DNA from 4 places in the Parageobacillus sp. G301 genome. Region 3 is predicted to be linked to each of the others. Evidence: riboswitches for the same ligand, from Rfam matches in the RefSeq annotation. Region 3 holds a riboswitch; each other region holds the start of a gene.
What was found. Region 3 has a riboswitch for S-adenosylmethionine ahead of QSJ37_RS07615 (bifunctional homocysteine S-methyltransferase/methylenetetrahydrofolate reductase). Riboswitches for the same ligand answer to the same signal wherever they lie in the genome.

Region 1: linked by a shared signal. The riboswitch ahead of mtnW (2,3-diketo-5-methylthiopentyl-1-phosphate enolase) and the one ahead of QSJ37_RS07615 (bifunctional homocysteine S-methyltransferase/methylenetetrahydrofolate reductase) in region 3 are both predicted to bind S-adenosylmethionine.
Region 2: linked by a shared signal. The riboswitch ahead of QSJ37_RS04780 (hypothetical protein) and the one ahead of QSJ37_RS07615 (bifunctional homocysteine S-methyltransferase/methylenetetrahydrofolate reductase) in region 3 are both predicted to bind S-adenosylmethionine.
Region 4: linked by a shared signal. The riboswitch ahead of QSJ37_RS11500 (O-acetylhomoserine aminocarboxypropyltransferase/cysteine synthase family protein) and the one ahead of QSJ37_RS07615 (bifunctional homocysteine S-methyltransferase/methylenetetrahydrofolate reductase) in region 3 are both predicted to bind S-adenosylmethionine.

Annotation. Positions count from the first base shown of each region.
Region 1 covers NZ_BSDB01000001.1:1,343,616-1,350,955, reverse strand. Annotated here, with positions in the region: gene QSJ37_RS06855 (pyridoxal phosphate-dependent aminotransferase) at 1-1,021, shown strand, start outside; SAM riboswitch class I at 1,124-1,232, shown strand; gene mtnW (2,3-diketo-5-methylthiopentyl-1-phosphate enolase) at 1,304-2,545, shown strand; gene mtnX (2-hydroxy-3-keto-5-methylthiopentenyl-1-phosphate phosphatase) at 2,542-3,201, shown strand; gene QSJ37_RS06840 (methylthioribulose 1-phosphate dehydratase) at 3,198-3,839, shown strand; gene QSJ37_RS06835 (1,2-dihydroxy-3-keto-5-methylthiopentene dioxygenase) at 3,864-4,406, shown strand; gene QSJ37_RS06830 (ZIP family metal transporter) at 4,450-5,181, opposite strand; gene QSJ37_RS06825 (MarR family winged helix-turn-helix transcriptional regulator) at 5,469-5,912, shown strand; gene QSJ37_RS06820 (phosphate propanoyltransferase) at 6,003-6,569, shown strand; gene QSJ37_RS06815 (amino acid permease) at 6,676-7,340, opposite strand, start outside.
Region 2 covers NZ_BSDB01000001.1:941,179-948,518, reverse strand. Annotated here, with positions in the region: gene opp4B (oligopeptide ABC transporter permease) at 1-800, shown strand, start outside; gene QSJ37_RS04790 (ABC transporter permease) at 817-1,719, shown strand; gene opp4A (oligopeptide ABC transporter substrate-binding protein) at 1,735-3,519, shown strand; SAM riboswitch class I at 3,626-3,733, shown strand; gene QSJ37_RS04780 (hypothetical protein) at 3,809-4,141, shown strand; gene QSJ37_RS04775 (VOC family protein) at 4,169-4,552, shown strand; gene QSJ37_RS04770 (AbrB family transcriptional regulator) at 4,625-5,686, opposite strand; gene QSJ37_RS04765 (PaaI family thioesterase) at 5,784-6,266, shown strand; gene mscL (large conductance mechanosensitive channel protein MscL) at 6,408-6,794, opposite strand; gene QSJ37_RS04755 (YeeE/YedE family protein) at 6,999-7,340, shown strand, end outside.
Region 3 covers NZ_BSDB01000001.1:1,488,770-1,496,109, forward strand. Annotated here, with positions in the region: gene QSJ37_RS07605 (L-lactate permease) at 1-1,496, opposite strand, end outside; gene QSJ37_RS07610 (helix-turn-helix domain-containing protein) at 1,622-2,179, shown strand; SAM riboswitch class I at 2,335-2,438, shown strand; gene QSJ37_RS07615 (bifunctional homocysteine S-methyltransferase/methylenetetrahydrofolate reductase) at 2,515-4,365, shown strand; gene metH (methionine synthase) at 4,358-7,340, shown strand, end outside.
Region 4 covers NZ_BSDB01000002.1:558,498-565,837, reverse strand. Annotated here, with positions in the region: gene QSJ37_RS11500 (O-acetylhomoserine aminocarboxypropyltransferase/cysteine synthase family protein) at 1-987, opposite strand, end outside; SAM riboswitch class I at 1,057-1,160, opposite strand; gene QSJ37_RS11495 (SCP2 sterol-binding domain-containing protein) at 1,253-1,600, opposite strand; gene QSJ37_RS11490 (thioredoxin family protein) at 1,817-2,134, opposite strand; gene QSJ37_RS11485 (toprim domain-containing protein) at 2,143-2,493, opposite strand; gene gcvH (glycine cleavage system protein GcvH) at 2,879-3,262, opposite strand; gene QSJ37_RS11470 (arsenate reductase family protein) at 3,351-3,713, opposite strand; gene QSJ37_RS11465 (acyl-CoA dehydrogenase family protein) at 3,770-5,554, opposite strand; gene QSJ37_RS11460 (acetyl-CoA C-acetyltransferase) at 5,608-6,780, opposite strand; gene QSJ37_RS11455 (3-hydroxyacyl-CoA dehydrogenase/enoyl-CoA hydratase family protein) at 6,809-7,340, opposite strand, start outside.

The sequences.
Region 1 (7,340 bases), 150 kb from region 3:
CGTGGAGGCGATGCAAAAAGCGGTGGCGAACCCAAAATATCACAAATACTCGCCATTTAAAGGGTATTCCTTTTTGAAACGCGCCGTTGCTGCGTTTTATGAGCGCGAATACGGCGTTGCCGTTGATCCGGAAAAAGAAGTGGCGGTTTTGTTTGGCGGGAAAGCGGGTCTTGTGGAGATCCCGCAATGTTTAGCCAATCCAGGCGATATTGTGCTCGTGCCTGACCCGGGATATCCGGATTATTGGTCGGGGATTGCGCTGGCGCGCGCGGAAATGGTGATGATGCCATTGCGTGCGGAAAATCAGTTTTTGCCTGATTATGATGAAATTCCTGCAAATATTGCGGAAAAAGCAAAAATGATGTTTTTAAACTATCCGAATAATCCAACCGGGGCGATCGCTTCTAAGGAGTTTTTTGAAGAAACGGTGTCGTTTGCCGCAAAACACGGAATTTGCGTCGTTCATGATTTTGCTTACGGTGCGATTGGCTTTGACGGAAAAAAACCGGTCAGCTTTCTTCAAGCAGAGGGGGCAAAAGAAATTGGCGTTGAAATTTATACATTCTCCAAAACATATAATATGGCGGGCTGGCGCGTGGCGTTTGCCGTTGGAAATGAGAGCGTGATTGCGGCGATTAACTTGCTGCAAGACCATTTATATGTGAGTTTGTTTGGCGCTGTTCAAGAAGCGGCGGCAACCGCATTGCTTTCTTCGCAGCGCTGCGTGGAAGAGCTTGTCGCGCTGTATGAATCGCGGCGCAATACGCTTATTGACGCGTTGCGGCAAATTGGCTGGGATGTCGACGCCCCAAAAGGTTCATTTTTTGCGTGGCTTCCGGTGCCGAACGGATGGACATCGGAACGTTTTTCCGATTATTTGCTGGAAAAAGCGCATGTCGTTGTCGCGCCGGGAATTGGATTTGGCAAGCATGGAGAAGGATATGTGCGAGTTGGGTTATTAACAAGCGAATCCCGCCTGCAAGAAGCGGCGGAACGGATTTCGAAGCTTGGTCTTTTCTAAAATGGGTTAAAAAATGATTGACAGAGCGAAAAAATACTGTCATAATTCAAATTAAATTTTCGAGCGCGAATAGTTTGAAAAGTGAATACGATATTGCAAGCATTCTTATCAAGAGCAGGCGGAGGGACAAGCCCAATGAAGCCCGGCAACCGGCTTAACGACGGTTAAGCACGGTGCTAATTCTTGCAGCGGAAACGCTGAGAGATAAGAAGAGCGTGAATAAATAAAGCCTCTTCTTATGAAGAGGTTTTTTTGATGGATGAACAGAAAAGAGGGATGATCATGAGTCAAGTAATTGCCACATATCTTATTCACGATGAAAAAGATTTAGAGAAAAAGGCGGAAGGAATTGCGCTTGGGTTGACCGTTGGTTCGTGGACGGATTTGCCGCTTCTTGAGCAGGAACAATTGCGCAAGCATAAAGGAGTAGTTGTAAGCGTACAAGAACTCGAGGAGAACGAACGCGCCAACCGTTACTTTGGAAAACGATTGAAGAGGGGAATCGTTCGCATTGCATACCCGAGCTTAAACTTTAGCGCGGATATTCCGGCGCTTTTAACGACGGTGTTTGGCAAATTGTCGCTGGATGGAGAAGTGAGATTGCTAGATTTAACGTTTTCCGACGAATGGAAAAGACAGTTTCCTGGCCCGCGTTTTGGCATTGACGAAATCCGCAAAAAAGTGGGTGTATATGAACGTCCGCTTCTGATGAGCATTTTTAAAGGGATGATCGGCCGCGATTTAACATATTTATCCGAGCAGCTGAAACAACAAGCGCTCGGCGGGGTCGATCTCGTTAAAGACGATGAAATTTTGTTTGAAAACGAATTAACGCCGTTTGAAAAGCGAATTACGGCTGGAAAAGCGGTGTTAAACGAAGTGTACGAAAAGACAGGAAAACGGACGTTATATGCGGTGAACTTGACTGGAAAAACGTTCGAATTGAAAGAGAAAGCAAAACGCGCAGTCGAATTAGGTGCCGATGTATTGTTATTTAACGTATTTGCGTACGGTTTGGATGTGCTCCAAGGGTTGCGCGAAGATGATGAGATCACCATTCCGATCATGGCTCATCCGGCATTCAGCGGGGCGCTTACTCCATCGGAGTTTTACGGAATAAAAGCATCCTTGCTGCTTGGCAAATTGCTTCGCCTTGTTGGTGCGGATTTTGTGCTTTTTCCATCGCCATACGGAAGCGTTGCCCTTGATAAAGAAGAGGCGCTTGGCATTGCCGCAGAGTTGACGAATGATAAGGAGCCGTTTAAACGGTCGTTCCCGGTTCCGTCAGCCGGCATTCATCCAGGGCTTGTGCCATTATTGTTCCGCGATTTTGGCATAGATAGCATCGTCAATGCAGGCGGCGGCATACATGGACATCCAGACGGAGCAGCAGGTGGCGGCAGAGCATTTCGCGCTGCGATTGATGCGGCTCTTGCCGGAAAATCGCTTCATGAAGCAGCGCGCGAAAATGAGGCGTTGCGAAAGGCGATTGACTTATGGGGCGCAGTAGAGGTGACATCATGACAAAACCAATCATCTTTTGTGATTTTGATGGGACGATTACAGACAATGACAACATTATCGCGATTATGAAACGGTTTGCGCCGCCGGAATGGGAAACGTTAAAAGAAGATATATTATCACAGCGCATCTCGGTGCAAGAAGGGGTTGGCGCGATGTTTTCCCTTCTTCCATCGAGTTGGAAAGAAGAGATTGTCGATTTCATTTTACAAAACGCCCGCATTCGCGACGGGTTTCGCGAATTTGTCGCGTTTACGAAGGAACGTGATATTCCGCTATATGTCATAAGCGGCGGCATTGACTTTTTTGTCTATCCGCTTTTAGAAGGGCTCATCGAAAAAGAGCGCATCTTCTGCAATGGCTCTGATTTCAGCGGGGAGGCGATTCGCATTACATGGCCGCATTCATGTGATGAACAGTGTCAAAACGGCTGTGGCTGCTGCAAGCCGTCGCTGCTTCGAAAATTGACAAAGCCCGATGCCTTTCACATCGTCATCGGCGATTCGATCACTGATTTAGCAGTGGCAAGGCTGGCGGATCATGTTATCGCACGCGACTTTTTGCTTCAAAAATGTCAAGAACTAAATATTCCACATACGCCGTTTACGACGTTTTTCGATGTCATTCATTTTCTGGAGACGATGGAGGTGAGGTCATGAGTTTGCTCCTAAAGAGATGGAAAGAGCTTGCCGAGGTAAAAGCAGAATTGGCGGCGCGCGATTGGTTTTTCGCCACAAGCGGAAACTTGTCGATCAAGGTAACCGATGACCCGCTCACTTTTTTAGTCACGGCAAGCGGCAAAGACAAACGCAAGCAGACAGACGAAGATTTTTTGCTTGTCGACGCTTCCGGAAATCCAGTGGAGAATACGAATTTAAAGCCGTCTGCCGAAACGCTTTTGCATGTGGAAATTTACAAGAAAACGAACGCGGGCTGCAGCCTCCACGTCCATACGATCGACAATAATGTTATCTCCGAATTGTACGGAGATGAGGGAGAAGTTGCGTTTTCCGGCCAAGAAATTATTAAAGCGTTTGGGATTTGGGAAGAAGATGCGGTCATCCGCATTCCGATTATTCCGAATTACGCGCATATTCCAACGCTTGCGAAGGAATTTGCCAAGCATGTAAACGGCGACGCCGGCGCGGTATTGATCCGCAACCATGGCATTACCGTCTGGGGGCGGGATGCGTTTGAGGCGAAGAAGTTTTTAGAAGCATGGGAGTTTTTATTCAGCTGGCACGTCAAGTGGCTGCTGCTAAAGCAGGCCGCCGTGCTGCCGGTTGTTAAATCATAAAAATTGATGAAGGGGGAAATTCCAATGGCAGTAATCAGAGTGAGAAAAACAGGAGAAGTGATTGAAGGGGAAGAAAATGTCCGCAGCTTTTTAAACAAACAAGGCGTGTTGTACGAGCATTGGGACATTAACAAACTGCCGGAACATTTGCGCAACAAATATGTATTGACCGACGAAGAAAAAGAGGAAATTTTGGCGACGTTTAAAGAAGAAATTGAAGATTTGGCGGCGAGAAGAGGCTACAAAACTTGGGATATCGTCGCCTTATCGGATGCGACGCCGAATTTGGATGAACTGTTGAAAAAGTTTGAACAAGTGCACATTCATACGGAAGACGAAGTGCGCGCTATTACTGCTGGCCATGGCATTTTTATCATCAAAGGGGACAGCGAAACAGGGTATTTTGATGTCGAGCTTGAAGCGGGCGATGTCATTTCTGTGCCGGAAGGAAACCCGCATTATTTCACCTTAATGGATGACCGCCAAGTCGTCGCCGTCCGCCTGTTTATCGATCCGTCCGGCTGGGTTGCCCATCCGTATGAAGAAAAAGAAGAAGTAGGCCAGTAATGGCAATAACCCCCTGTCTTCTTCAAGCAGGGGGTTGTTTTTATTAAAACGATTCTACTAAAAAAATCATAAATAATATGCCAATGATAAACGAATAGGTAGATGTCCGCTCATTTCCATCCCCATGGCTTTCCGGAATCAATTCTTTATAAATAATAAACAACATTGCACCTGCGGCGAATGCAAGGCCATACGGGACGAGCTGGCGAAAAAAGGATGTTAAATAAAACCCGAGAAGTGATGTCACGATTTCAACCGCTCCTGTAAGTGTAGCGATGATAAACGCCTTCCATCTTCCAATCTGTTGATGAATTAAAAAAAGCGCGACTAAAAATCCTTCCGGAGCGTTTTGTAATCCAATGGCTAGCGCGATTAAATTACCTGTTTCCGATACGTTCGAAGCATAGCTGACCCCGACCGACAATCCTTCTGGAATGTTATGTAAGGTAATGGCTGCAATAATGAGCATCGCTTTTTCATCAAACTGAATTCCTTTTTTTGTATGTTCTAAATCAATATGCGGAACCGTCATTTCCAAAATGGTTAAAATAAGGACTCCAAAAAATAACCCGATCGTTAAAGCGAAAAAACCGCCTGCCTGTAATGCTTCAGGAATTAAACTCATCATGGAAGCCGCCATCATAATTCCAGCTGAAAACGCCAGCAATATGTCCCGCCAGCGGTGAGTAATCGATTTCGCCAAAAATAAAATTGGGATCGCACCTAATCCAGTGGATAACGCGGAAAGTATACTCCCAATGAATACTTGTTTCATCAAATCCTCCTTTCCGTACCTTTAGTGTTTTTATATGCGTTTTGAAATAAAAGGTGATAACCGTCCAAGCACTAAAAATGATTTATTCATATACTATATAATAATAAACAAAAATAACCAAATAGCGAGCATCTCGCTTGACGGGGGAAAAGGTGTCCTCAAAAAAAGATTTGCACCGTGTTTAATATTTCAAGTATAATGCAAATAAGAAAATGTTTTTAAGAGAATAGTGGATATAAATACTGATAATGATGTTAAATTCAACCAACAAAAGGGTTTGATTGTGGATGACGAGGGAGAAAGACATTGAACAATCGCTAAAATTGTTTATCGTATTATCAAGAGCATATCGATCTGTCGGCGATCAAGTGAATAAGTCGATTCAATCATTTGGCGTGAATCCGACGGAGTTTGCGGTCTTAGAATTGCTTTACCATAAAGGGGATCAGCCGTTGCAGCAAATTGGTGGCAAAATTTTGCTCGCTAGCGGCAGCATTACATATGTAATAGACAAGCTGGAGCAAAAAGGGTTAATTGTGCGAAAAGCATGTGAAACAGACCGCCGTGTCACATATGCTTCGATTACGGAAAAGGGAAGAGCGTTTATCGAAAAGGTTTTCCCGGAGCATGCGCAAACGATTCACGAAACCGTTTCTGGCTTGACTCCTGAAGAAAAGGAACAGGCGATTTCATTATTGAAAAAGTTGGGATACGGTGCAAAAAGAGAATAGCTGTTTGTTTAAAATAAGTGGCTGCTTATTGCAGCCACTTATTTTTTGAAAAAAGGGATAAGCTATAAAAGGAAAAGGAGGAGATAATTTATGATGATTCCAGTCGGGGTGTCCAACCGCCATATTCATTTATCGAAAGAGCATCTGGCGCAATTGTTTGGTGAAGGTGCGGAGTTAACGGTGTTAAAGCCGCTGTCGCAGCCGGGGCAATTTGCTGCCAATGAAACGGTTACCGTTGAAGGACCAAAAGGGAAAATAGAAAACGTTCGCGTGCTAGGTCCTGCTCGTTCTATGACACAGCTGGAAATTTCCAAGACAGACAGCTTTAAACTTGGAGTGCAAGCGCCCGTTCGCTTGTCGGGGGACATCGAAGGCACGCCGGGAATTACCATTCACGGTCCAAATGGCACGGTTACTGTTGATAAAGGGGTCATTATTGCGAAACGGCATATTCATATGACCCCGAAAGATGCGGAAACGTTCGGAGTAAAAGATAAGCAAGTGGTAAAAGTGAAAACGCAAGGGGAACGCGCTTTAATTTTTGATGAAGTAATTGTTCGCGTCAATGAAAATTTCGCGCTGGACATGCATATTGATACAGACGAAGCGAATGCGGCAGGATTAAAAACGGGAGATTACGTCGAGTTAATCCGATAATGGTAACACGAAAAAGAGTCCCGGTCACGGGACTCTCGTTTTATGAATGTTGTTCAAACGAACCGACATTGAGCATTTTCCTGACAAGCTAGGACATCGTATCTCGTTATGCCGACATTTTTTGTTTTTCCTCTGATTGCTGTGCCGCTTTTTTCACTTGCGGGTAGAAGAAGATGCCGCTTAGAAGCAGGACAACTCCAAGCATAAACGTTTTGATATCCGCGGTGCCGGCGATGATGACCCAGATGGAATAGATAGTCGCAAAAGCGGCGATCACCCCATCGATGATGCGGCCTCGTGCCGACCCCTTGTACGTTTCGCCGGTCAGCGTCAGTTTCAATTGGAAGACGGAGGCGATAAAATACGGGACAAGATACGCCAATGTCGCAATGTAAATGACAAAGTCAAACGCCGCCGACATCGAATTAGAAATGGTTGAGAAAATAAAAATTTGCGCCAATCCATTCGAAAGAACTAAAGAAAAGCTTGGCACTTTCTTTTTATTTTCCTTTAAAAACGCTGGAATAAACAAACCTTGTTTTGCCGCTTGATATGGTACTTCAGCGCTTAATAACACCCAACCGAGCGTGGAGCCGAGCAAGCTGATCAATCCAAGTCCGGCAAGAACATAGCCGCCGCTTGGGCCTAAAATCGTGACAATGGCATCCACAAGCGGTTTTTCTGACTGAATAAGTTCTTTTTGCGGCAATACTCCCATGACAAGGATGCTAATGCCGATATAAATCGCGAGAGCAATCAACAAGCCAAGGA
Region 2 (7,340 bases), 550 kb from region 3:
TCGGACTTAATGATCCGATACATATTCAATATGTACGTTGGATTAAAAACTTGCTGCATGGAGATCTTGGCATGTCCTATACTCATCAGCAGCCTGTCAACGATTTGCTAGCTGGGCGAATGTGGAATACGATTTTGTTATCTGCCGCGATTTTAATACTAACGTATATAATCGCGATTCCTTTAGGAATTATTTCGGGAAGATGGACCGACTCTTGGGCGGATAAGTTAATCGTTGGATACAGCTACGTTAGCTTTGCAACACCGTTGTTTATTTTTGCGTTAATTATGTTGTTTATTTTTGGGTTCAAACTAGGATGGTTTCCGACGGGAGGAAGCGTCGATATTCAAGTGGAAAAAGGAACGTTTGACTATTATGTAAGCAAGCTGAACCATCTTTTGCTTCCGGCTCTGTCTGGAGCGCTGATCAATACGGTCGGGACGATTCAATATTTGCGCAGTGAAATTATCGATACAAAGCTGAAAGATTTTGTTAAAACCGCGCGCGCAAAAGGAGTGCCGGAATCAAGCATTTATTGGCGTCATATTTTACGAAATTCGTTTTTGCCGATTGCTGCTTTCTTAGGATATGAGATTACAGGATTAATTGGCGGATCGATCTTTCTCGAATCTATTTTTAGTTATCCAGGGATTGGACAATTGTTTTTGCAATCGATTCTGCAGCGGGATTACAGCGTTGTTACCGCACTCGTGATGATTTCCGGCCTTGCTACCTTAATCGGGACGCTTTTATCCGATATTATCTTAAGCGCTGTTGATCCACGTATTCGCATTGAGTAATGGAATGGGGGACACAATGATGAAAGCGGAACTAGGCGATATCCATGCAAAAAATGAAAAAAGTCCTTCAAGTCTCTCTATTATGTGGCGTGAATTGGTGAAGGATAAGTTAGCTTTTGGTTCTCTCATTCTTCTTTCCTTGATTTTGATCGTTGTATATGGAGCTTCATTATTATTAGACCAAGACGAAATTGTCAAAGTGGACCTGCTGGCTATCTACTCCCCGCCGTCCGCAGAGCATTGGCTCGGCACGGATTATGGGGGAAGGGATATTTTCGGGCAGCTTATTATCGGTGCAAGAAATTCATTTACCATTGGTTTAGCAATCACGCTGATCACTGGTTTGATCGGGCTTACGGTTGGCCTTATTGCCGGATATTATGGGGGAGTTATTGATAATATTATCATGCGTATTATCGATTTTATCCTTGTGCTGCCATTTTTAATGATTGTGATCGTATTTGTGGCGATTGTGCCTAAATATAATGTTTTTACGTTTATTCTGATTATGAGTGCCTTTTTATGGACAGGAAAGGCGCGGCTTATTCGAGCGAAAACGCTGGCGGAGAGGGAATTGGACTACGTAAGTGCATCGAAAACGCTCGGTACGCCAGATTGGAAAATTATTATTTTTCAAATTCTACCTAATTTAAGTTCGATCATCATCGTAAACTTAACATTAAACCTTGCCGGGAATATTGGAATTGAATCAGGCTTAAGCTATTTAGGCTTTGGATTGCCGGAAAGCACGCCAAGTCTAGGGACGCTGGTCAGCTATGCAATGAATCCGGATGTTTTGCAAAATAAATGGTGGGTTTGGCTGCCAGCATCATTGCTTATTTTAGTAATGATGTTGTGTATAAATTTTATCGGCCAAGCGTTAAAACGCGCGGCGGATGCAAGACAACGATTAGGATAAAGGGGGAGAAAAACAGTGAGAAAAAAATGGCAGTGGAAGTTTTTTGTGGTGCTCGTTGTCCTTTTATTAGGATTAACGGCGTGCAGCAGCAACTCCACAAACAACAAAGACAACAAAAATCAAACGGCGCAAAAGGAAGACATCAGCAAATTCCCAATGACCGTCAAAAATGACGGAAAAATCGTAGATGATGGTGTATTAAAATATGGATTAGTATCCGATACACCATTTGAAGGAACGCTTAGCTATGCGTTTTACACAGGGCAACCGGATGCAGAAATTTTGCAGTTTTTCGATGAATCACTTTTCCGTACAAACGGAGACTATGAAATTACGAACGATGGCGCGGCGACATACGAACTTTCCGATGATAAAAAAACGATAACGATCAAAATTAAAGATAATGTCAAATGGCATGACGGTGAGCCTGTGAAAGCGGAAGATTTAGAATACGCTTACTTAGTCATCGGCCATAAAGATTATACGGGCGTCCGCTACGGAGACGCGCTCATTCAAGATATTGTCGGCATGGAGGAATACCACAGCGGAAAAGCGGACAAAATTTCCGGAATTAAAGTCATTGATGACAAAACATTAACCATTACATGGAAACATGCCAATCCATCTGTGCTGACAGGCATTTGGGCATATCCGCTTCCAAAACATTATTTAAAAGATGTTCCGATTAAAGATTTGGCGAAATCGGATAAAATCCGCAAAAACCCAATTGGTTTTGGTCCATTTAAAGTGAAAAAGATCGTTCCAGGCGAATCGGTCGAATTCGTCCGCAACGACGATTATTGGGCCGGAAAGCCGAACTTAAAAGGCGTTATTTTAAAAGTCGTCAGCCCGCAAGTCGTATTGCAAGCTCTTAAAAAAGGCGAGATTGACATTGCGGAATTCCCGACAGATCAATATGTCAACGCGAAAGGGACAAAAAACATTCAATTTGTCGGCAAAATTGATTTAGCTTACAACTACATCGGTTTTAAACTCGGCCACTGGGATGCGAAGAAGCAAGAAAACGTGATGGATAATCCAAAATTCCAAAACAAAAAGCTTCGCCAAGCGATGGCATACGCGATTAATAACAAGGAAGTCGCAGACAGACTTTATCACGGTTTACGCTTCCCGGCAACGACGTTAATTCCGCCATCCTTCCCAGGATACCATGATAAAAACGCAAAAGGATATACGTATGATCCAGAAAAGGCGAAAAAATTGCTGGATGAAGCAGGATATAAAGATGTCGATGGCGACGGCTTCCGTGAAGATCCAAACGGCAAGAAGTTTACGATTAACTTCCTGTCAATGAGCGGCGGGGATATTGCCGAACCGCTGGCGAAATTTTACATGCAATGCTGGAAAGACGTCGGTTTGAATGTGCAACTGGTTGATGGCCGCTTGGCGGAATTCAACTCGTTCTATGACATGGTTGAAAAAGATAACCCGAAAGTCGATGTGTTCGCCGCGGCGTGGTACACTGGAACCGATGTGGACCCGTATGGATTATATGGACGCGATGTGATGTTTAACTATTCTCGATGGGTGAACGAGAAAAATGATGAATTGTTAGAAAAAGGACATTCCGAGCAAGCATTCGATAAAGAATACCGCAAGAAAATTTACAACGAATGGCAAGCGCTGATGAATGAAGAAGTACCTGTCATCCCGACTCTGTACCGCTCGATTATTTATGCGGTAAACAATCGTGTGAAAAACTTTACCGTCGACCCTAGCTCAAAATTAACATGGAAAGATGTTGGTGTCACTTCCGAAAAACCAGAAGTAGCGCAATAATAAAAAGAGGGGAGAGCGCCTTTGCTCTCCCTTCCTCGTTTGTGAAAATCAAAAAATGATTGTCATCACAATGGCACCATGATAAGATAAAAACAAACTGCATACAGTCTTATCAAGAGTGGACGAGAGATCGGGCTCTATGACTCCACAGCAACCTGCGTATTACGCAAGGTGCTCCAACCCGCAAAGCGTCTTTCGCTTTGGATGATAAGAACGGTTACCCCCTTTCGCATCATTCATGGCGAAAGGGGTTTTTATGTATGTGCAAAGAAGGAGGTGGGAATGTCGATTGCGCGAAAATGATTTGATTCGCAGCTATATGGCGGCACACTTAACGGTAGCATCGTTTGCTTCCCATGTCGCCCGTTGTGTCCAAAAACAGCTTTTGCAATTTGACCGACAGGCAGCGATTCATTTTGATAGCAGCCAAAATGTTTTCCATCTATACGGATATACGCAAGGGAAGATGTTTTCGCTTCTTCTGACATTTGCGGAAGTGGAAGAATGGAAAGCCGCTGGCCCTTATGCGCTTGACCGCTACATTTTTTGCGAATTAGAGGAAAAAGGAATTTCGATCGTACATATGACTCCATATTTGCGATCGGTATTTTCACAATCTTGAAAATAATGGAAAAAGGGGAGAAACATAATGGCAGTAAAAAAATTTGAACACGTCGGCATTCAAGTAAAAGACATCGAAACATCGAAAAAGTTTTATCAAGAGGTAGTCGGATTGGAACTACTTAGCGAGATGACGCATACGAACGGTACAATGAAATTGGCGTTTTTAGGGTTGGATGGCTCAGTCATTGTCGAATTGATCGAAGGGTATAATCCGAATTTGCCGACGGAAGGAAAAGTGCATCACGTCGCCTTTACCGTTGAAGGAATTGAACAAGAAAAAGAACGGATTCAATCGCTCGGCGTTCCGCTTGTATGGGAAGAGATTACGACGCTGCCAAACGGGGCGAAATATTTGTTCTTTCTTGGACCGGATGGTGAATGGATCGAATTTTATGAACCGGCTAAGTAAGAAAAGCGGAGATGCTTGTTGGACTCTTAACAACTAAAACCGCTCTGTTCAGCTTTAAACAGAGCGGTTTTTTCATGATGTTTCGGTGATATATGGAAATTTTCGAAATACCCATTTCAGCACGTTCGGTACGACGATAATGACAAGAAGAAGACGTACAAATTGCAAGGAGCTGACAATCGCTGGATCTCCTCCGACCGTTTGCGCCGTTAATACCATTTCCACAAGTCCTCCTGGCGCAAGACTCAACAGCGCGGTCGACAGCGGAAGATCGGTTAATTCCGCAAATACGTAGCCACATCCGAACGATAGAGCAATTAATACTAACGCAAGCAAGAAATATACCCAGCTAAATTTTCCGCCAAGCTTAATATCTTCTAAGGTAATGCGTTCTCCCATGTTTATTCCGACACTAATTTGCGCCAAAATAATCAACCATACAGGCAGTAACGGCAGGTTCACACCAGCCGCATGCATAACTGCCGTTACGGCAAGCGGCCCGACGACGTATGCTGCCGGAATGATGTTTCGTAAAAGAAGCGCACCGAAAATACTTAACAAAAACCAAGTGTAATGACCATCGGAAGAGACAGCTGCCGCCTGAGCGGTTGCGTTTCCTGGCGACGCGTGTCCGTTCAACCAATGGACAACGACTGTTGGCACAAGAAAAACGACCGTTAATAAACGAATCGTTTGGAAAATGGTTACTAAAGCAGTATTCGCGTTCAACGACTCACTTGCGGCAACCATTTCCGACAGCCCGCCAGGAACAGATGCAAACACACTTGTCACTTTATCAATATGTGTCCATTTCGTCACCGCGATGCTGTTTATAATGTTAATAGCAATTAGCAATGCGGTGGCAACGAGAAACGGAACAATATATGGCGCAATCGTTAATAGCGTTTCTTTTGTAAACGACAGTCCAAAATAAGTGCCTAACACAATCAATCCACTATTCGACAACGCTTTCGGCGCCGCTACTGGGCGCTTGATGACCGTTTTCCAAACAAGCATTCCAGTAATGGCTCCGAGCATCCATGGAATTGGGGAATGGAGATGATAAAACAGCAAACCGGTCAGTCCTGCGACGATATATGTTTCTAACACTTTCATTGCTGTAGTCCTTTCCATTCTCTGTAAACCTATCACTATTGTAAAGAAAAATAAAAGAAAAAGGAAGTAATGTGCTCATTGTGATATACTGAAAAGGAAAGGGGAGGGAGAAATGATGGAAGAACAAGTAAAACATGCCATTCAAGACGAATACCCAGAGGAATTTGCCTGGTGCTACGGATGCGGGCGGATGAATGAGCACGGCCACCATTTCCGCACCGGATGGCAAGGGGAGAAAACGGTCACGATTTATACGCCACGTCCCGAGCATATCGCTATTCCCGGCTTTGTTTATGGCGGGTTGATCGCGTCATTAATCGACTGCCACGGAACTGGTTCCGCCGCACTGGCGCTGCATCGCAAAAACGGACACGAACCAGGAGATGGAGAAGTGCCACCGCGGTTTGTAACTGCTTCTTTGAACGTAGAGTTCTTGAAACCGACGCCGCATGGAGTTCCGTTAAAGGCAATCGGTACGGTCGAAGAAATTCATCCGAAAAAGTGGAAAGTAAAGACGGAAGTATTCGCCGATGGAGAACTTTGCGCGCGCGGAGAAGTAGTGGCCGTTGTGATGCCAAAAACATTTTTACAAAAGTAAAATGTAAGCGTGTACATTTTAAAAAAAACGCCCACTCCACCATGAGGGAACGGGCGTTTTTGTGTTATCGTTTTGTCCTAATCATGACGGAGGAAACGGCGCTTGTCCTCTTAGTGTGAGGAAAACGCTGTTTTCTATGCATTATTCTCTTTCTAATTGTTGTTTTTTTAACAAATCGCGTATTTCTGTCAATAGTTCTTCTTCTTTTGTCAACGTTGGCGAAGCTTCTTCTTCTTTTTTGAGCCGGTACAATTTGTTCAATACTTTCACAAACAAGAAAATCGAAAACGAGATAATGAGAAAGTCGACAACGGTTTGAATAAACATGCCATATTTGATCACTGCGTCACCGATTTTTAAAGATAAACCGCTAAAATCGATGCCGCCAAGCAATAGTCCGATAAGCGGCATAAGAATGTCATTGACAAGGGAGGAAACGATTTTGCCAAACGCTCCGCCGATGATGACCCCGACGGCTAAGTCCACGACATTTCCTCGCATCGCAAACTCTTTAAATTCTTTCCACATAAAATCACCCTGTATTTGAATTTCACGTACAAAGAAATATAACATATTAGTTTGATCAGATTCTAGTCATTTTGATTTATTGGAATAAAATAACAAATTAATTTGTATAGCATTATTGACCGTTGAAACTTACAAACAAAAGCCCTAGAAAATCCATCAAATTTATTGTATTATTAATTTATCAAAGTAAAGGGGGAAGATAAGTTGGATATTGTTGTGAAAAAACAAACGAATATACAAGTAAAACAAGAAGCGAATGCCCCGAAAAATCCGACTTCGTTTATTATCGCCGTAGCGTTAGTCGCATTAATCGGTGGTGCTTTGTTTTTATATAGCCGCGTTTCTTGGCAACAAGCGCTTTTATATGTGTTAGGAGCTTTTGGAGGTTTCGTGTTATATCAAGCTCGTTTTGGCTTTACGACCGCTTGGCGCAAATTCATTTTGTATCGTGAAGGTGAAGGCATTCGCGCACAAATGATTATGATGTTAGTAGCAAGCATTTTCTTCATGCCGCTATTGTTGAAAGGGTCGATATTTGGTCATCCG
Region 3 (7,340 bases):
AACCCCAGCCCAACAATACTAGACGTAATGACCAGTAAAGCAGCAAAAGCAATTGGAAGAATGTCTCGCACAAACTGTCCTTCCTGTCCAGACTGGTTAGTGATAGAGGCCGCTAAAGCGATTCTCGATGGAGATGCCATGGTCATGTTCGATGCGGAGACGTTTTGTGCGGTGGCATATAATAGTGCGGGACTATGTAATTGCTCAGCCATCGTGCTTTGAAAATGGGAAAACATGGCGTTAGCCGCGCTGTTGCTGCCGCTCATAAATCCGCTGATCGCACCGATGAGCGGAGAAGCGATGATAAACCACGAGCCTACTAGTGCAGCAATATGTGCGGCCAGGAAATTCGTCATTCCCGATCCTTCCATCACGCTCGACATCGCGATAAAACCCGTTGTTGCTATTACGGCGGGATATACTTGTTTGATGGTTTTTCCTGCACAGGTTTTTAGTTGAACGCTGGTCAGCCGATATAGCCATATCGCTGTCAGCGAAGCAAGGAACAGGGCAAAACCTGGGCTATACAACAGCTCCAACCGAAAATGATATTCCGGCCATTGAATAACGAGGATGCTTGTAACGATTCTCTTACATGCAGCAGAGAAATGAGAAACGAATATATATATTGTTAAAACGGCATATGGTACCATTGCCTTCCAAAAGTTTCCCCTCCCAATAACTACATGCACCGCAGCGGCCTTTCTCCTCTTTTGGCTGATCAACGCCTTTAGTTTCCAATAGACAATGAGCAAAAAAGCGGCAGCTCCTCCCGCCAATACGCCCGCCAGTTCGGTAGATATATACACGCTGGAAGCCCATGTCACAAATGACAACACGAACGAAACGACAATAATGGAATCAAAATATTGTCTTATCGCCTTTTTGCCGCCGCTAATGGCCACAATAACAACCGCATAAAAAAGAAATAGCGGCGCACTTGCCATCGCGCTATACTCCCCCAATTGATGTAAAGGAACTCCGGACAACTCTGCATTAATGACCGTACCGATGGCAAGCGCTCCCCACGGCACGGCCGACTGCGTCAATAATGATAACATCATTGTCTTCTTCGCTGAAAATCCTAGCGAAAGATATAATGGGGCAGCGATCACCACAGCGATGCCAAAGCCGCTGACCGCTTCTAGAAAAGGACCTAAAGCGGCAGAAATAAGCAGCCCCTGTTCTGCTTTTGAGCGGCAAAAGCGTGATAAACCGTAAGACATCCTATCCATTGCCCCGCTTTCATTCAGCAAGTTGTATAAAAGCAGCCCAAACACTAATACATAAATAACCGTACCGGACAACAATATGCCGCGAATAGAGGAATGAAGCAAATCCTGCACCGATGCATCAAAAGAAAAAAAAGCCAATACGAAAGCCAATCCATACGAACAGACAGCGGTGTACATCGCCGGCATTTTCAGCCAAACCAAGCAAATAAGAGCGAATAAAATCGGTAACCCTGCTAATAAGAAATGAATCACATCATGCATGGAACATTCCCCCCTCCCCTTTTATCCACTATAGTGGATATATATATTATTCTCTACAGAAAAACTGTAAGTCAAGACAAAATTTCCACTATAGTGTAATATATAATGAGAGGTGAAAGACAGTCATGAATTTTGGAAAAAACGTGCGAGAAGCGAGAAAGCGTAAATCTCTTTCACTCCAGGCATTATCGGAGCGCTGCGGGGTTAGCCGTTCGATGTTATCGCAAATCGAGAGAGGAGAAAAAAATCCAACGATTCAAGTAGCTTGCCAGATCGCTGAAGGGTTAGATATGACTCTTTCACAATTATTAGGGGAAGATGAGCAAAGCGAAGTCATTATCATTAGAAAAGATGAACGATATGTATATAAAGACGAACGGAGCGGCTTTGAGCGGCATCTTTTATCCCCTTCTTTTCCATCAAAAGGAATTGAGTTTGTTTTCAATCGGATTCCGCCAAAACAAGAGTCCGGTATTTTTCCAAAGCATAAAAAAGGAGTAAAAGAGTATATATCTGTAGCTAAAGGTAAGTTAAGAGTCGTGCTCGGAACCCAGTCATATGACCTCGAAGAAGGAGATTCGATGTACTACGAAGCTGATATGGAACATCGTTTCATCAATATCGGGGAGAATGAATGCCACTACTACCTAGTCATTGATTCCAATCATATACGTTCACTATAGTGAACAACACTACTTTTTAAGCATTATGCTTTTTTCTATTGAGGATAGAATATTTTCTTGAAAACGATTCCATTATATTGAATATTTTCAGAAAATGCTTTACATTATATATTAACTATATCGTTGAAGCGTTTGACTACAACTTCATAACGAATTTCTTATCAAGAGAGGGGGAGGGACTGGCCCGGTGAACCCTCAGCAACCTGGCGGAAGTCAAGGTGCTAAATCCAGACAGGCGAAAGCGCCTGGAAGATAAGAAGAGACGATACATAAAAAGTCTTCTTCTTATAGAAGGCTTTTTTCTTTTACTATCTTCATAGAACGGGGGAATGAGCGTGGGGCTTTTGCAAGATTTAAAAGAACGCATCCTCATCGCCGATGGCGCGATGGGAACGCTATTATACTCGCACGGCGTCGACCGATGTTTTGAAGAACTAAATTTATCAAAACCGGAAGACATCATTCACATTCATGAAGCATATATCGCCGCGGGCGCAGAAGTAATCCAAACGAATACATATGGCGCCAACTATGTCAAACTTGCCCGCTACGGATTGGAAGATGAAGTGCCATCCATTAACCGCGCGGCAGTAAGGCTCGCCAAAAAGGCGGCGGGAAATAAAGCCTATGTGCTTGGAACGATCGGCGGATTACGGAGCATCAATAAAAGCGCCGTTTCCATCGAAGAGGTAAAGCGGACGTTTCGCGAGCAATTGTTTGTGCTTTTAAATGAGGACATCGACGGCTTGTTGCTCGAGACGTATTACGATTTAGAAGAATTAGAGACGGTTCTTGCAATCGCGCGCAAAGAAACGGATAAGCCGATTATCGCGCACGTCTCCCTCCACGAAGTTGGCGTCTTGCAAGACGGCACTCCCCTTTCTGAAGCGTTGGCGCGCTTGGAGCAGTTGGGAGCCGATGTCATCGGTCTAAATTGCCGTCTCGGTCCATATCATATGATTCGTTCGCTCGAGGAAGTGCCGCTGCCGAAAAAAGCGTTTCTTTCCGCGTATCCGAACGCAAGCTTGCCGGATTATCGCGACGGACGGCTTATCTATGAAACAAACACCGATTATTTTAAAGAAACAGCGCTTGCCTTCCGTGAGCAAGGCGTGCGCCTGATTGGAGGGTGCTGCGGCACGACGCCGAAACATATCGAAGCGATAGCAAATGCCTTAACCGATCGGACACCAATTACAGAAAAAGTCGTTAAACAACGTCATGTTCCGATTTCTATCCAAACAAACGAACCAAATGCCGTACCGCCGCTGCAAGATATCGTACGTAAGCGGCGCTCGGTGATCGTCGAGCTTGACCCGCCGAAAAAATTAGGGATCGCGAAATTTTTAGAAGGCGCCAAAGCGCTGAAAGAAGCGAACATTGATGCGTTGACATTGGCTGATAACTCGCTGGCAACTCCACGAATCAGCAACATGGCGCTCGGCTCCATCGTCAAAGAGCAGCTCGGCATCCGTCCGCTTATTCATATTACCTGCCGCGACCGCAATTTAATCGGCTTGCAGTCGCACCTCATGGGCTTGCATACGCTCGGCATCACCGATGTGCTCGCCATTACCGGAGACCCATCGAAAATCGGCGATTTTCCTGGTGCGACATCCGTTTATGATTTATCGTCCTTTGATTTAATCCGGCTCATTCGCCAATTTAACGAAGGGCTTTCGTATTCCGGAAAACCGCTCGGGCAAAAAACAAACTTCTCGATTGCCGCGGCCTTTAACCCGAACGTCCGCCATTTAGATAAGGCTGTAGAGCGTCTGGAGAAAAAAATTCAATGCGGCGCCCATTATTTTATCACCCAGCCGCTTTATTCCGAGCGGCAAATCGAAGAGGTGTATGAAGCGACGAAGCATCTTGAGACGCCGATTTACATTGGCATTATGCCGCTAGTGAGCGCGCGCAACGCCGATTTCCTTCACCATGAAGTGCCGGGAATTACGCTTTCTGATGAAATCCGCTCCCGCATGGCGGCATGCGCGAACGACCCAGTTCAATCGGCGCGCGAAGGAATCGCGATTGCCAAATCGCTCATTGACGCCGCTTTTGACTTATTTAACGGCATCTACTTAATTACGCCGTTTTTGCGCTATGAAATGACCGTCGAACTCGTTCGCTACATTCATGAAAAAGAACAAGCCGCGCAAGAAAGGAAGATACTCCATGGATAACATCACATTGCAGCAACAGCTCGAAAAAAAAATATTAATTATTGACGGCGCAATGGGAACGATGATTCAAAGCGCGAAGCTCTCAGCCGATGATTTCGGCGGAGAAGCATACGAAGGATGCAACGAATATTTGACGCTCACCGCTCCGCATGTGATCGAGCGCATTCATGAAGCATATTTGCAGGCGGGAGCGGATATTATCGAAACAAACACGTTCGGTGCGACAAACGTTGTATTAGATGAATATCATCTTGGCCATTTAGCGCTAGAGTTAAATATCGAATCCGCCAAGCTTGCGCGCAAAGCAGCCGACGCCTACTCTACTCCCGAATGGCCGCGCTTTGTCGCCGGTTCAATGGGACCGACGACAAAAACGCTATCCGTTACAGGAGGCATTACGTTCGAACAATTAGTTGCTGCTTACGAAGAACAAGCGCGAGGACTATTGCTTGGCGGCGTCGACTTGCTTTTATTGGAAACATGCCAAGACACCTTAAACGTCAAAGCCGGCTTTATCGGCATTTCCAAGGCGTTTGAAGCGGTCGGAAAAAAAGTGCCGATTATGATTTCCGGAACGATTGAACCAATGGGAACAACATTAGCAGGACAAACGATTGAATCGTTTTTCATCTCCGTACAGCATATGAAGCCGTTCGCGGTCGGATTAAACTGCGCGACCGGCCCCGAGTTTATGACCGACCATTTGCGCACGCTTGCTTCCTTGGCGAACACTGCTGTAAGCTGCTATCCGAACGCCGGGCTTCCGGATGAAGAAGGCTGCTATCACGAGACACCGGAGATGTTAGCGAAAAAAATCCAACGATTCGCTGAAAAAGGATGGATTAACATCGTCGGCGGTTGCTGCGGAACAACTCCGGAACATATTCGCGCCATCGCCGAAGCGGTCCAAGACATTCCACCGCGGCCGATTCCGAAATCTTTTGACGTTCATGCCGTTTCCGGCATCGATCCGCTTATTTACGATGAAACAATGCGTCCGCTGTTTGTCGGTGAGCGGACAAACGTAATCGGTTCGCGCAAATTTAAACGGCTTATCGCTGAAGGAAAATATGAAGAAGCGGCGGAAATTGCCCGCGCGCAAGTAAAAAACGGCGCGCATGTCATTGATATTTGCTTGGCCGACCCGGACCGCAATGAACAAGAAGATATGGAAAAGTTTATCCAACAAGTCGTAAAAAAAGTAAAAGTGCCGCTTGTCATTGATTCAACCGATGAACGCGTTATTGAACGTGCTCTCACCTATTCGCAAGGGAAAGCAATCATTAACTCGATTAATTTGGAAGACGGAGAAGAACGGTTTGAAAAAGTCGTTCCTCTCCTTCACAAATACGGCGCTGCCGTCGTTGTCGGAACGATTGATGAACAAGGAATGGCGATTCATGCTGAGCGGAAGCTGGAAATCGCCTTGCGTTCGTATGACTTGCTTGTCAACAAATATGGGATTTCCCCGCGTGACATTATTTTTGACCCGCTTGTGTTCCCGGTCGGCACCGGCGATGAACAATATATTGGCGCGGCCAAGGAAACGATCGAAGGCATCCGTCTCATTAAAGAACGGCTTCCGCAATGTTTAACAATACTCGGCATCAGCAATGTCTCATTCGGGCTTCCGCCGGTCGGACGGGAAATTTTAAACTCCGTCTTTTTGTACCATTGCACGCAAGCCGGGCTCGATTACGCGATCGTCAACACAGAAAAATTGGAGCGATTCGCTTCGATTCCGGAAGAAGAAGTGCGGTTAGCCGAAGAACTACTGTTTAACACGAACGATGAAACGTTAAACACGTTTATCCAATTTTATCGAGACAAAACAAAAGAGCAGAAAAAAGCGAAAACAGAGCTTAGCCTTGAAGAGCGGCTCGCGGGCTATGTCGTCGAAGGCACGAAGGAAGGATTGTTCGCCGATTTAGAACAGGCACTGCAAGTTTATCCTGACCCGCTTGACATCATTAACGGACCGCTGATGGCGGGGATGGATGAAGTCGGACGGCTGTTTAATAACAATCAACTCATTGTCGCCGAAGTATTGCAAAGTGCTGAAGTCATGAAAGCAGCGGTCGCCTTTTTAGAACCATATATGAAGAAAAAGGAAAACAGCACAAAAGGGAAAGTGCTTCTCGCCACTGTCAAAGGCGATGTGCATGACATTGGCAAAAACTTGGTCGACATCATTTTAAGCAACAACGGCTTTCATGTCATTGACCTAGGCATTAAAGTGGCTCCGCAAAAGCTGATCGAAGCCGTTCAGTCGGAAAGACCAGATATTATCGGCTTATCCGGCCTTCTTGTCAAATCTGCCCAGCAAATGGTCGTCACCGCGCAAGATTTGCGGCAAGCTGGCATCTCAATTCCAATTTTAGTCGGCGGTGCGGCATTGTCGCGTAAATTCACGGAAAACAAAATCGCTCCAGAATATGACGGAATCGTATTATACGCAAAAGACGCCATGGAAGGACTGGCGCTGGCAAACCAATTGCAGCACAACGAAATCGAATATACAAAAATAAAAAAGCAAGAAACGGAAACAGAAAAAAAGGCGCTAACGGCTATTGCGACAAAATCAAATGTCTCGGCCGACGTTCCCGTGTTTGTGCCAACAGATTTAGAACGCCATATATTGAAAGATATTTCGCTTTCACATATTATTCCATACGTCAACTGGCAAATGGTATTAGGACATCACCTTGGGTTAAAAGGAAAAGTGAAACGGCTGCTTGAGGAAAAAGATGAAAAAGCGCTTATGTTAAAGCAAGTCGTCGATGACCTGCTTGACGAGGCCCAACGCAACAACTGGATTACGCCAGCGGCGGTATATCAATTTTTCCCGGCGCAAAGCGAAGGAAACCGGATCTATATTTACTCGCCAAAAGACAAACGGACCATTATCGAAACATTTGAATTTCCAAGACAACCAAGAGCGCCATACCTTTGTTTAGCTGATTACTTGAAATCTA
Region 4 (7,340 bases), on a different contig from region 3:
TTCTTTTGCTGGATGACTGTCATGTTCTGGATAAAGCACCCACTCTATCGCTGGATGACGATCTAAATACTCGACGATTTTTCTTGTATTCGCAATATGTTCTTTCATACGTACATGCAATGTTTCAAGACCAAGCTGAATTTGAAAGGCATTAAATGGGCTAATCGCTGGACCTAAATCGCGGAGCAACTGCACGCGAGCTTTGACAATGTATGCAGCAGGCCCAAACGCCTCAGCATACACAATGTTGTGATAGCTTGGATCAGGAGTAATAAATCCTGGAAACTTCGGCGAATTCCAGTCAAAATTACCACCATCAACAATGATGCCGCCTAAGGTCGTCCCATTCCCAACAAGCCATTTTGTGGCGGAATGGATCACGATATTCGCCCCATGTTCAATTGGTCTGCACAAATAAGGAGTGGCAAATGTGTTGTCGATAATGAGCGGAATTCCCGCTTCACGAGCGATTTGCGCCACCGCTTCAATATCTAATATGTGCAAACTAGGGTTGCCAATCGTTTCGGCGAAAATTGCTTTCGTTTTTGGTGTAATCGCTGCTCGGAAATTTTCCGGATTAGACGGATCGACAAAGTGGGTTTTAATTCCGTATTTCGGCAATGTATTGACGAACAAATTATATGTACCGCCATATAACGTAGATGCCGATACAATTTCATCCCCAGCTCCGGCGATATTCAAAATGGCCAGTGTAATGGCGGCCATTCCGCTGGCGAGAGCAAGACTGCCCACTCCGCCTTCCAGCTGTGCCACCCTTTCTTCCAATACGGTAACCGTAGGATTGTGAATGCGTGTATAAATATATCCTTCTTCTTTTAGACCAAAAAGGTTCGCAGCATGATCCGTATTGGCAAATAAATAGGCGTTCGATTGATAAATAGGAACCGCACGCGCACCAGTGGCAGGATCAGGCTTTAATCCGCCATGAATGGCTACTGTTTCGAAACGGTATTGTTTTTCACTCATTGAAACTCTCTCCCCTTTACCTTTTATAATAAAACCCCCTTCTTCTAAGAAGAGAGGGGGGATGCACTCTTCTTATCTCTCAGAGCAATTCGCTCTGCTGGAATTAGCACCGTGTTGAAACAACCGGTTGCCGGGCTTCATTGGGCCAGTCCCTCCACCTCTCTTGATAAGAATGATATATACCGTTTTTTCTGAATAATACTATTATTATTCTTAATTGTCAATTCATTTTTTTATAAAAATTAAAAATAAAGAAATATGGTATTTAGCAAACATAGCGATACGGTTTTGACAAATGAAACAGAGACTCCAGAAGCAACATATGACGGAAACTTCCAGAAATGTGCACTTCTCGAAGCCGAATTTGTTGTTGTAATTTTAACCTTCCATTTATCAATGATTCCAGCGCCTCTTTCGATCCTCGAATGGTCACTAGCCGACGTTCATCTATCTTTTCCTTTTGACCGATTTTATATTTAGAAATCGCAACAACCGCTGTTTCTGTTTCACATTCAAACTGAACGTATAACTCTTCTTCTGGTAAAATCGGTGATAAATGATTTAATTTTTGAATTCGTTCTGTAAGCTGTCCTACTAATTCACGCATATCCATTTTATACCCGCCTCCCCCATTATCCTGTCACTTCATTCATTTCCATAAAAAAAAGGAGAATCCTTTATAAAAATCTCGACAAATCGTCTGGAAAATAGGCAATATTCTCATCATTTCCCAAGAAATATGTCAAACGAAGTCAAATAACCGTTTATTTTAGTTCTTGCGCTGTCAACTTTAAGGGGAGGAGAGAATGAACAACATCTGTTCATTTTTCTAATTCTGAGGCAACATTTCCTTTATTGTTTCGTATAAATACGGTACAGAATGAAACGCGTATAATTTTTTAACAATATTGCCGCGATCAAATAAAAGAAGGCATGGAACACTTTCAATTTTCCATGCAACCGCACGCTCTGGCATATAATTAATATCGGTCTTGTAAAATGGAATATGCGGAAATAGTTCTTCGACAACCTGGAGCATCCGCTCCGCAAGCTGGCAAGTGCCGCACATCGGTGTATATACATAAAGACAAGCCATATCTTTTTTATTAATAATGTCATCTATTTCTGGTAACTCTAATTTTTTCATTGCTGCTTTCACCTTTTTAATAAATAATCGTAATGGACATCAAAGTTTGCGCGTAATAATACTTGGGCAATATGCCAATTCGGCGCTGCAGCTACTTCACGGTACATTCGGTCAATATATATATGTTCCGCTTCAGGAAATTCACGGCGAAACTGTTTTCGTAATTTTTCCCCCGCTTCATCGGCATCCACTAATATATACACTTCTTTATAATAGAGCTCCTCAATCAGTTCTTCCAGTCTGGCATCACTAATCGTCCCGTTTGTACAAATAATTTCAACTGGTTCATTAATAATGTTTTCAATTTTTTGTTTGTCGGAACGCCCTTCCACAATAATCACTTTTTCGATTTCTATCATTATTATCACCTGATTAGTTGAAAATGTCATTCATTTATTATATGGAAAAACAGTACGATGGTTTCCACATGGATAAGGAAAGGAAACGAGGCTATAGTCGTTTTTGCAAAATAAAGAAGAAAAGCAACGGCATAGCACCGTTGCTTTTGACCCCAACCAGCCTCACCGTCGCAATCGACATACTGTTGATCTGGTCCAACGGTGATGGTTATTTGCTTATCAATTCGTCTATTTTGTTGCTAACTTGCGACAGAGAAACATGTCCCTCATATTAAATCATGTTCTAATACTTTGTTTCCGCTGCCATACGGGCACCCTTTGCAAACCTCTTTATGTATAGGGTGCCCATCGTTCGCGTGATCAACCGTGGTGATTGGGTCTATTATTATCCTTCTTTTACCATTTCTTCATATTGCTCTGCTGTTAATAAATTGTCGATCTCGCTCATATCGTAAGGCTCGACAACGATCATCCATGCTTTTTCATACGGTGATTCATTCACATATTCTGGATTATCATTTAATTCTTCATTCACTTCTACTACTTTACCGCTAATTGGCGCATAAAGTTCAGAAACAGTTTTCACTGATTCGACGCTGCCGAATGGCTCGTTTGCTGTAATTTCTGCACCTACTTCTGGCAATTCAACAAAAACGATGTCACCTAGCTCCGATTGTGCAAAATCAGTAATACCGATGCGCACTTTATCTCCTTCGACACGCACCCACTCATGTTCTTCTGAATAGCGTAATTCCTTCGGTGTATTCATAATCGCACCCCTCCATTAATTTATATTCTTTTTAATATTGTATTCTTTTTAATAATAACCGATTTTGCCAAAAAACTCACTGAATTCGTTACATTTGTTTAAAGAATTTTTCGTATTGCTCTCCGTTAAATCCGACGATGACATGATTTCCATCCGTTAAGATCGGGCGCTTGATCAACATGCCATCGGAAGCAAGAAGCTCAAGAAGTTCCTCTTCCGAAGCAGTATTCACTTTATCTTTTAACCCTAACTCGCGATATTTCATACCACTTGTGTTAAAAAATTTTTTCAGTGGAAGCCCGCTCTTGCGATAAAGTTCTGTCAATTCCTCTTTTGTCGGCGGTTTTTCGACAATATGTACTTCCTGCACCGTGATGCCATGCTCATCGAGCCATTTTTTCGCTTTTCGGCATGTGCCGCACTTTGGATACCAATAAAAGGTTAACGACATATTGCACCATCCTTTGCAAACGAAAGTACCAGGATAAAACCTGGTACTTTCCATTATTACACAATATAACGTTCTGCTTCAATGAGCGCCGCTGCCGCTTCACGTTTTTTCGCGATGATATTGATTGGAGTATAGCGCGTCAATTTACGCAAAGCGGCCAACATCATACGCAACATATCGCCTTGCTCTACTGCGATAATGGTTTCTTTCGCGTGCGCCTCGATTTCGTTAAACGCTTCCTGGCAGAAAATTTGCGTATAAAGAAGTTTTTGTTTGTTTTTCTCTACTCCGGAGTTTTTAATTGCTTTTTCTGTGCGAAGCAGAGCAGATTCCATCGCGTAAATATTCGCAACAATGTCGGCAATGTTTACTAAAATTTCCTGTTCATTTTCCAATTTTGGACCGAATTTTTGTGCTGCTAATCCCGTCACCATTAATGCGATTTTTTTCGCGTTGCGTACTAAATATTTTTCTTGTTCAAGTACGCCGTCACCAACTTCTTCCGGCATAAGAATCATTAATTCTTCTTGAAGCTGTTGCGCTTTTTGAAGAAGCGGCAGTTCGCCTTTCATTGCTTTTTTCAAATACATTCCAGGAACTAATAGACGGTTAATTTCATTCGTTCCTTCAAAAATACGGTTGATCCGAGAGTCACGATAAGCCCGCTCAATTTCGTATTCTTGCATAAATCCATAACCGCCGTGAATTTGTACACCTTCGTCAACAATACAATCTAATGTTTCTGTTGCGAAAAATTTGTTTAGCGAGCATTCGATGGCATATTCAGCAATCGATTTCGCAATTTCTTTTCCGTCTTTTGCTTTTTCCTCATCAAGAAGGCTCATCCGTTCGTCAAATAAACCGACCGTACGATAGACGGAACTTTCTGTTGCGTACAACCGGGATGCCATTGTCGCAAATTTTTCTTGTGTTAATGTAAACTTAGAAATCGGTTGTTTAAATTGTTGACGTTGGTTCGCATATTGAAGCGTAATTTCCAGAGCCCGTTTTGCACCGCCAACCGCACCGACTCCTAGCTTATAACGGCCGATGTTTAAGATGTTGAACGCTATAACATGGCCTTTTCCAACTTCCCCAAGCAAGTTTTCTTTCGGAACAGGCACGTCTTGTAAAATTAATGTACGTGTCGAAGAGCTTTTAATTCCCATTTTCTTTTCTTCCGGTCCAGTAGAAACACCAGGGAAGCCACGCTCGACAATGAACGCGGAGAAATGTTCGCCGTCTACTTTTGCGTATACGACAAATACATCCGCAAACCCAGCGTTCGTAATCCATTGTTTTTCACCGTTTAAAATATAATGTGTACCTTCCGCATTTAATCTTGCTGTCGTTTTTGCTCCTAACGCGTCTGAACCAGAACCAGGCTCTGTTAACGCATATGCAGCAATTTTTTCACCAGTTGCTAATGCCGGCAAATATTTTCTTTTTTGTTCTTCTGTTCCGAACAAGGCAATTGGAAGTGATCCAATTCCGACGTGTGCACCATGAGAAATCGAGAAACCGCCGGCACGCGCCATTTTTTCTCCGATCAGTGCGGAACTGATTTTATCAAGCCCTAAGCCGCCGTATTCTTCTGGAATATCCGCGCTAAGCAGCCCTAGTTCCCCTGCTTTTTTTAACAATTGCACAGAGCGATCAAATTCATGATTTTCTAAATACTCTAACTGCGGGAGCACTTCGTTTACAACGAAATCTTCCGTTGTTTTCGCAATCATTTTATGTTCGTCTGTAAAATCCTCCGGTGTAAAAACACGTTCACAAGGAATGTCTTCAATAAGAAAGCTTCCGCCTTTAATCGCATTTTCTAATGCTTTTGCCATTGTAACTCCTCCCCTTGATTTTGTATATCGTCGGGCGGAAATGTACCGCCCATTTAAATTAATTCAAATACTCCTGCTGCGCCCATACCGCCGCCGATACACATCGTGACAATTCCAAACTGTACATTGCGGCGGCGCATTTCATAAAGCAATGATAGAGTCAGTTTTGCGCCTGTACAACCAAGCGGATGGCCAAGCGCAATCGCTCCTCCGTTTACATTCACTTTTTCCTCATCTAGTCCAAGCTCGCGAATCACTTGGATCGATTGAGACGCAAACGCTTCATTTAGTTCAATTAATCCGATATCGGAAAGCTCTAACCCCGCAAGTTTTAACGCTTTTGGAACCGCAGCAACCGGACCGATTCCCATTACTTCCGGCGGTACACCGGCAACAGCGAACGAACGGAATTTTCCAAGCGGTTTTAACCCTAGCGATTCTGCTTTTTCACGGTCCATCACCATTACTGCAGCGGCTCCATCGCTCATTTGTGAAGCGTTCCCGGCTGTTACCGTTCCGTTGACCGAAAATGCCGGACGGAGTTTTGCTAAAGTTTCCATATTCGTATCTGGGCGTACCCCTTCGTCCTCTTCGAAAAGTATTGTTTTCTCGACTAGTTTATTATTTTCTACTTTTCGAACGGTTACTTCTACCGGGACAATTTCATCCTTAAATTTGCCTTCACGAATCGCTTTTGCGGCACGCTGATGGCTTCGTACAGCAAACGCGTCTTGGTCTTCACGGCTTACCCCATACTTCATCGCCACTTGTTCGGCCGTATGTCCCATTGACATATAATACTCTGGAGCTTCTTCTGCCAGTTTCGCATTTGGACGTATCACATGCCCCATCATTGGAACAAGGCTCATCGATTCCACACCGCCAGCAATGACCGTATCCGAATGGCCAAGCATGATTCGCTCCGCAGCGTAAGCAATCGCTTGTAAACCAGACGAGCAATAACGATTAATCGTAATGGCAGGAACCGTGTATGGAAGCCCTGCAAGCGCCCCGATGTTTCTCGCAATGTTCAATCCTTGCTCTGCTTCTGGCATCGCACACCCAATAATAAGGTCATCGATATTTCCTTCATAATTCCCCGCGCGTTTCAACGTTTCCTTTACAACGAGCGCGCCTAAATCATCTGGACGCACATGGGCGAGCGTCCCTTTTTTCGCCTTTCCGACCGGCGTGCGCGCCCCAGCTACAATCACCGCTTCTCTCACAATCTTCCCCCCTGTTTTTTCATATATGCTAGTTGCGTAACGGTTTTCCTTTGACAAGCATATGTTGCATTCTTGCTTGCGATTTCGGTTCGCCAACTAGGCTTAAAAATGCTTCGCGTTCTAAATCAAGCAAATACTGTTCATCCACTTCCGTACCGTATGGAACTTTTCCGCCGGCGATGACATACGCAAGTTTTTTCGCGATTTTTAAATCATGTTCACTAATGTATCCAGAGTGATACATCGACTGCGCTCCAAGCAACATTGCTGCATAACCTGTTTCACCAACCACAGGTACTTTTTTGCGAACCGGCGGGCGATAACCTTGATCGTAAAGAGAAATCACTGCTTGTTTCGCGTCATGAAGCAAATGATCACTATTCATCGTAATGCCATCTTGTTTACTTAAGAAGTTCCATTCGCGCGCTTCCGCTGCTGAACTTGATACTTTTGCCATTGCGATCGTTTCAAACACTTTATTCGCCACTTGTTGCAAATCGACATTAACTCCGTTTGGCAGACTGTTTAAATATTTAATATAAAGTTCTTTATTTCCGCCA